DNA from 2 places in the Streptomyces sp. NPDC046349 genome. Region 2 is predicted to be linked to the other one. Evidence: riboswitches for the same ligand, from Rfam matches in the RefSeq annotation. Region 2 holds a riboswitch; the other holds the start of a gene.

Region 1 (3,389 bases), on a different contig from region 2:
CAACAAGGCGCTGCTCGCGATCCTGTGGGAGCTCTTCCCGGAGCACCCGAACCTGCTGCCCGCGTACCTCGACGGTCCGCGTGAGCTGGCCGAGCCCGGCTCGGCCGGATACGTGGCCAAGCCCCTCCTCGGCCGCGAGGGCGCGGGCGTCACCCTGCACGCGCCGGGGCCGGACGGCGAGCCGTTCGTACCGCGGCCGGGGGAGCGGTACTGCTTCCAGGGACTGGCCCCGCTGCCCGACTTCGACGGCAACCGGGTGGTGCTCGGCGCGTGGGTCGTCGAGGACGAGGCGGCGGGGCTCGGCATCCGCGAATCGGCGGGGCCGGTCACGGACGAGTACGCCCGCTTCCTGCCCCACGTCATCCTCTAGGTCCGGTCGGTGCTCGGCCCGCCCTACGCGCCGAGCACCGACCGGAGCTGGTCGAGGCCCCAGTCCAGGTCCTCCTTGGTGATCACCAGTGGCGGGGCGATCCGGATCGTCGAACCGTGGGTGTCCTTCACGAGCACACCGAGCTCCATCAGCTTCTCGGAGATCTCCCGGCCCGTTCCGCGGGAGGGGTCGATGTCGACGCCCGCCCACAGCCCTCGGCCGCGGACCGCGGTCACGGCGCCCCCGCCGACGAGCAGGTTCAGCTCGCGGTGCAGGTGGTCGCCCAACTCGGTGGCCCGCTGCTGGAACTCGCCGCTGCGCAGCATCGCGATGACCTCCAGGGCGACGGCGCACGCGAGCGGGTTCCCGCCGAAGGTGGACCCGTGCTGGCCGGGCCCGAACACCCCCAGCACGTCCCGGTCGGCGACCACCGCCGACACCGGCACCACACCGCCGCCGAGCGCCTTGCCGAGGATGTAGACGTCCGGGACGACCCCCTCGTGCTCACAGGCGAAGGTCCGGCCGGTCCGGCCGAGCCCCGACTGGATCTCGTCGGCCATGAAGAGGACGTTCCGCTCGCGGGTCAGCCTCCGTACGCCGTTCAGGTAGCCGGCGGGCGGCACCAGCACCCCCGCCTCGCCCTGGATCGGTTCCAGCAGCACGGCCACGGTGTTCTCCGTGACGGCGTGCGACAGCGCGGTGAGATCCCCGTACGGGACGATCTCGAAGCCCGGCGTGTACGGCCCGAAGTGGTCGCGGGCGTCGTGGTCCGTCGAGAAGGAGACGATGGTCGTGGTCCGGCCGTGGAAGTTGTCGGCGGCCACCACGATCTTGGCGTGGCCGTCCGGGACGCCCTTGACCTCGTAACCCCACTTACGGGCGGTCTTGACCGCCGTCTCCACCGCCTCCGCACCGGTGTTCATGGGCAGCACCATCTCCTTGCCGCACAGCGCGGCGAGTTCGGCGCAGAAGTCGGCGAACCGGTCGTGGTGGAAGGCGCGCGAGGTGAGCGTGACCCGCTCCAGCTGGTCCCGCGCGGCGTCGATCAGACGGCGGTTGCCGTGCCCGAAGTTGAGCGCGGAGTACCCGGCGAGCATGTCGAGGTATCTGCGGCCCTCCACGTCGGTCATCCACGCGCCTTCCGCGGACGCGACGACGACGGGCAGCGGGTGGTAGTTGTGCGCGCTGTGCGCCTCGGCGGAGCGGATGGCATCAGCTGTTGTCGACACGGGGTCTCCGATCGTCCGTCTGGCCGGTGAAGCGGTGACGAGGGTGGCGTCACCTTCTTATCGTCGCTCGTATCCCGGGCGCAGAAACCTGTCGCGCGGCGCGCCCGCCGGGTGAGCGGTCCGCGGTGGCCCCGCAGGCGACACTGCGGACTCCCTCCTCTAGGGTGTTCGGTACGCACGGCGACTGGCGTACGGAGAACCAACTCCGGGGGAGTCGTGCGCGCTCGACCGCATACAGGGCCGCTCGCCTGGGCCTCGCGGGGTACCGATCACATCGACCCCGGAGGAGCCCGCCATGCCCGCGAGCCGCCATCCCGCCCTGTCCGCGACCGATCCCGAACTGGCGTCCTGCGTCGCCGCGGAGGAAGTCCTCCAGGCGGAGACCCTGCGCCTGATCCCCAGCGAGAACTACGTCTCCGCGGCCGTCCTCGAGGCCTCCGGCACCGTGCTGCAGAACAAGTACAGCGAGGGCTACCCCGGCCGCCGCTACTACGAGGGCCAGCAGAACATCGACCGCGTCGAGGCCCTGGCGATCGAGCGGGCCAAGGGCCTGTTCGGCGTGGACCACGCCAACGTGCAGCCGTACTCCGGCTCCCCCGCCAACCTGGCCGTGTACCTGGCCTTCGCGCAGCCCGGCGACACGGTCATGGGCATGGCCCTGCCGATGGGCGGCCACCTGACGCACGGATGGGGCGTCTCCGCGACGGGATCGTGGTTCCGCGGCGTGCAGTACGGCGTCCGCGCCGACACCGGCCTGATCGACTACGACGCGGTGCGTGAGCTGGCCCTCGCCGAGCGGCCCAAGCTGATCTTCTGCGGCGGCACCGCCCTGCCGAGGACCATCGACTTCGCCGCCTTCGCGGAGATCGCGCGCGAGGCCGGCTCGGTCCTGGTCGCGGACGTCGCCCACATCGCCGGCCTGATCGCGGGTGGCGCCCACCCGTCCCCGGCGGGGCACGTGGACGTCATCTCCACCACGACCCACAAGACCCTGCGCGGTCCGCGCGGCGCGATGCTGATGTGCCGCGAGGAGCACGCGAAGGCGATCGACAAGGCCGTCTTCCCCGGCCTGCAGGGCGGCCCGCACAACCAGACGACTGCCGGCATCGCGGTGGCGCTGCACGAGGCGGCGCAGCCGTCCTTCGTCCGGTACGCGCACGCGGTCGTCGCCAACGCCGAGGCGCTGGCCGGGGCGCTGCTGGAGCGTGGCTTCGACCTGGTCTCGGGCGGCACTGACAACCACCTGATCCTGATCGACCTGACGGGCAAGGAGGTGCCGGGCAAGGCCGCCGCCAAGGCCCTGGACCGCGCGGGGATCGTCGTGAACTACAACACCGTCCCGTTCGACCCGCGCAAGCCGTTCGATCCCTCGGGGGTGCGGATCGGTACACCGTCGCTGACGTCGCGCGGGCTGTCCACGGAGCACATGCCGGTGGTGGCCGACTGGATCGCCCGCGGCGTGGACGCCGCGGCCAAGGGCGACGAGCAGGCCCTCGCCGTGATCCGTGCCGAGGTCGCCGACCTGATGGCCGCCTTCCCGGCCCCGGGCCTGCCGCTGTCGTAGCGGCGCAGCTGCGGGACGCCGCCCCCCGGTCCCGGCGCCGCGAACGCCGGCGGGGCTGAGAGCCGGCGGAGGGCGGGGCCCCAATTCCAGCCCCGCCCTCCGGCGCAAAGCGGTCGCTCGGCCGGGGCGGCATCAGGACAGGCCGCCGCCGCGCGGTACCCGCGCCCGGCACGGCCGGGGGCGGCGCGCCCCGAGGTTCCGGCCGACGGCGGGCCCGAGCCCGCCC
Region 2 (3,389 bases):
GGACAGGGCATGACCGTCGCCGCCCAGGGACTGCTCGCCGTACGCACCCTGCTGCGGGGCAAGGGCCTGGCCCACCCCGGGATCGGCCGCGAGGCGCAGCGCGTGATCGCCCCCCAGGTCGGCACCGCCTGGGAGCTCGCCACGTCGCAGGACATCCTGTATCCGGGCGCCACCGGGATGAAGCCGCGCGCCGGCACCAACGTGCTCAACGGCTATGTCAACCGCCTGATGACGGGAGCCACCACGGACGAGGCGCTCACCGCCGCCCTGTTCAACGTCCTCACCATGAGTATCGAGCCCACCCACTGGCTCCGCCCGGCGGTGGTCTGGCACGTGGTGCGCGCCTCCGACCGGGGCGCGCTGAAGGGGCCGCCGCTCACCGCGGCGGAGCGGGCCGTGGCCGGGCTCGACCCGGCGCCCGGCGCAGGCGCCGGCAGTGCGGGCGGGGGCGGCGCCGGCGCCGCCCCCGCCGGTCCGGCAACCGATCCCGTCGGCCCCGCCGACCCCGTCGGACAGGCCCGATGAGCGGCGAGACCGCCCTGGCCGGCGAGTTCCGCACGTGCACCTGAGGGCCGGGACACGGCGGCGCGCCGGACCGGAGTCCGGGGCGCCCCCGGTTGCCGGCCGGGTGGATCAGAGCTGCGCGAGGTCCAGCCCGGCCTGCGCCGCGGCGGCCTGCACGGTCTGCTCCAGCAGGACGGCGATGGTCATCGGTCCGACACCGCCCGGCACGGGCGTGATCAGCGACGCCCGGGCCGCAGCCGACTCGAAGTGAACGTCGCCGACGTTGCCCTCGTTGTAGCCGGCGTCCAGGACCACCGCGCCCGGCTTGATGTCCTCGCCCCGGATGAACTCGGCCTTGCCGACAGCGGCGACCAGCACGTCCGCCTGGCGCACAATCGAGGACAGGTCCCGGGTGCGGGAGTGGCAGTAGGTGACGGTGGCGTTCTGCTCCAGCAGCAGCATCCCGGCCGGCTTGCCCAGGATCGCGCTGCGGCCGACGACCACGGCGTGCTTGCCGGTCAGGTCCACGTCGTACGCGGCGAGCAGGCGCATGATGCCGCCGGGGGTGCAGGAGACGAAGCCCGGCAGGCCGAAGCCCATGGCCGCGAAGGAGTGCATGGTGACCCCGTCCACGTCCTTGCCGGGGGCGATGGCCTCGAAGGCGGCACGCTCGTCGATGTGGTGCGGGACGGGGTGCTGGAGCAGGATGCCGCTGATCTCCGGGTCCTCGGACAGGGCCGTGATAGCCGCCACCAGCTCCTGCGTGGTGGTCGAGGCCGGCAGCTCCACGTGGCGGGAGGTGATCCCGGCCTTCGCGCACCGGTTCTGCTTCATGCGCACGTAGGTGACGGAGGCGGGGTCCTCGCCGACGAGTACGGTCGCGAGGCAGGGCGCGGTGCCGGTGCGCTCGGTGATCTTCGCCGCGAGGGCGGCGGTCTGCTCCGAGATGCGGCGGGCGAGGGAGGTGCCGTCCATCAGCCGGGCGGTGCCGGCGGCGGGGGCGGTCTGCTGGGCAGTCGTCACGGGGTCTCCTGAACGTCGCTGCGGTGCGCGGTGCGCGGATCGCGGTTCGCCCAGGCGCGCGGCAGTCGACGTACGGGAGGTCCTCGGGTACGCCGGGCCGCTCCCCGGTGGTGATCCACCCGAACGCCAGTCACGGCCCGCCGACCACTGTAGTCGACCAAATCGGTGGTCGTCCGGCGCCCGACCTGCGACGATCAGTACATGACGCGTACTTTCGACCATCTTGTCGCCGAGGCCGAGTCAGTGTCCGTGGACGGCTGGGACTTCTCCTGGCTCGACGGGCGGGCCACCGAGCAGCGTCCTTCCTGGGGGTACCAGCGCCTGATGGCCGAGCGCCTGGCCCGGGTCCGGTCCGCCCTGGACATCCAGACCGGCGGCGGCGAGGTCCTCGCCGGGTCCGGCCCCCTGCCGCCCCTGACGGTGGCCACCGAGTCCTGGCCGCCCAACGTCGAGCGGGCGACCCGGCTGCTGCACCCGCTGGGCGCGGTGGTGGTGGTGGACTCCGACGAGCCGCCCCTGCCCTTCGGCGACGAGGCATTCGAGCTGGTGACCAGTCGGCACCCGGTGACCATCTGGTGGGACGAGATCGCCCGGGTGCTGACACCCGGCGGAACGTATCTCTCGCAGCAGGTCGGCCCGGCGAGCGTCTTCGAACTCGTCGAATATTTTCTCGGGCCCCAGCCCGAGGAGGTCCGGCGCGCCCGGCACCCCGACGACGCGGTCGCCGACGCCACGAAGGCGGGTCTCGATGTCGTGGACCTGCGCTCCGAGCGGCTGCGCGCCGAGTTCCACGACATCGGAGCCGTGATCTACTTTCTGAGGAAGGTGATCTGGATGGTGCCCGGCTTCACGGTCGGGCAGTACCGGGACCGCTTGCGCGAGCTGCACGAACGGATCGAGCGCGACGGTCCGTTCGTCGCGCACACCGCCCGCTTCCTGATCGAAGCCCGCAAAAAGGGCTGACGCGGAGGGCGGACGGATTCGCGCCGGATCGGGTTGCCCGGTCGCAGCGTGGCGCAGGTCACTCAATTCAGCGCGTAACGAATCGACTCGGGCATGCGATGAACCGACAGGTGTCCTCGCGCGGCCCGGAATACAGACCCCCCTCGGGTCTGTTTCCCGAGTTCGCGTGATGATGTCCCGCCCACCCCATATTTGTTCGCAACGAGAGGCTCCTTGTGTCGCTCAGCCCGTCCCGTACGTTCCCTCCGGAGATCGCCGAATCCGAGGCCCTCGTCGCGCTCGTCGAGCGCGGCCGCGAGCAGGGTCACATCAACGGTGACGACGTGCGCCAGGCCTTCGAGGCCGGCCGCATCCCGGTGGACCAGTGGAAGCGGGTCCTGCGCAGCCTGAACCAGGTCCTCGACGAGGAGGGTGTCGCCCTTCACGTCAGCGCGGCCCCCGCCACCAAGGCTGCCGCCAAGAAGCCCCGCAAGGCTGCCGCCGCCCCCGCCCGCACCGTGGCCAAGAAGGCCGCCGCCGCGCCCCGCCCCATCGGTGCGCGCAAGACCGCGGCCCCCGCCGCGGCCACCGCGGTCACGTCCACGGCCTCGGCGATATCCGCTCCGTCGGCCGCCGCGGCTGCGGAGGCGGCGCCGGCCGAGGCCGCCGCCGAGCCGAAGAAGCGCACGGTCAAGAAGACCGCCGCCAAGAAGACCGCCGTGAAGAAGACCGCCGCGGCGAAGAAGACCAGCGCCAAGGACGCCGACGAGGGCGAGAACCCGGTCGTCGAGGGCGAGGACTGGGCGGCCGAGGACCTCGTCGACGAGGCCGAGGAGGGGGCCCCCAAGGCCGGCGCCCAGGGCTTCGTGCTGTCCGACGACGACGAGGACGACGCCCCGGCGCAGACGGTCATGGTGGCC

What was found. A riboswitch is a leader RNA that binds a small molecule or an ion and turns the genes downstream of it on or off. The one in region 2 is predicted to bind ZMP and ZTP.
Region 1: linked by a shared signal. The riboswitch ahead of ACZ6JS_RS20990 (serine hydroxymethyltransferase) and the one ahead of ACZ6JS_RS18680 (bifunctional 5,10-methylenetetrahydrofolate dehydrogenase/5,10-methenyltetrahydrofolate cyclohydrolase) in region 2 are both predicted to bind ZMP and ZTP.

What each region holds. Positions count from the first base shown of each region.
Region 1 is NZ_JBVJFK010000008.1:324,707-328,095, forward strand. It holds gene ACZ6JS_RS20980 (glutathionylspermidine synthase family protein) at 1-370, shown strand, start outside; gene rocD (ornithine--oxo-acid transaminase) at 394-1,599, opposite strand; ZMP/ZTP riboswitch at 1,770-1,860, shown strand; gene ACZ6JS_RS20990 (serine hydroxymethyltransferase) at 1,895-3,163, shown strand.
Region 2 is NZ_JBVJFK010000007.1:287,811-291,199, reverse strand. It holds gene ACZ6JS_RS18685 (NAD(P)/FAD-dependent oxidoreductase) at 1-525, shown strand, start outside; gene ACZ6JS_RS18680 (bifunctional 5,10-methylenetetrahydrofolate dehydrogenase/5,10-methenyltetrahydrofolate cyclohydrolase) at 634-1,479, opposite strand; ZMP/ZTP riboswitch at 1,569-1,671, opposite strand; gene ACZ6JS_RS18675 (methyltransferase domain-containing protein) at 1,729-2,490, shown strand; gene ACZ6JS_RS18670 (RNA polymerase sigma factor) at 2,706-3,389, shown strand, end outside.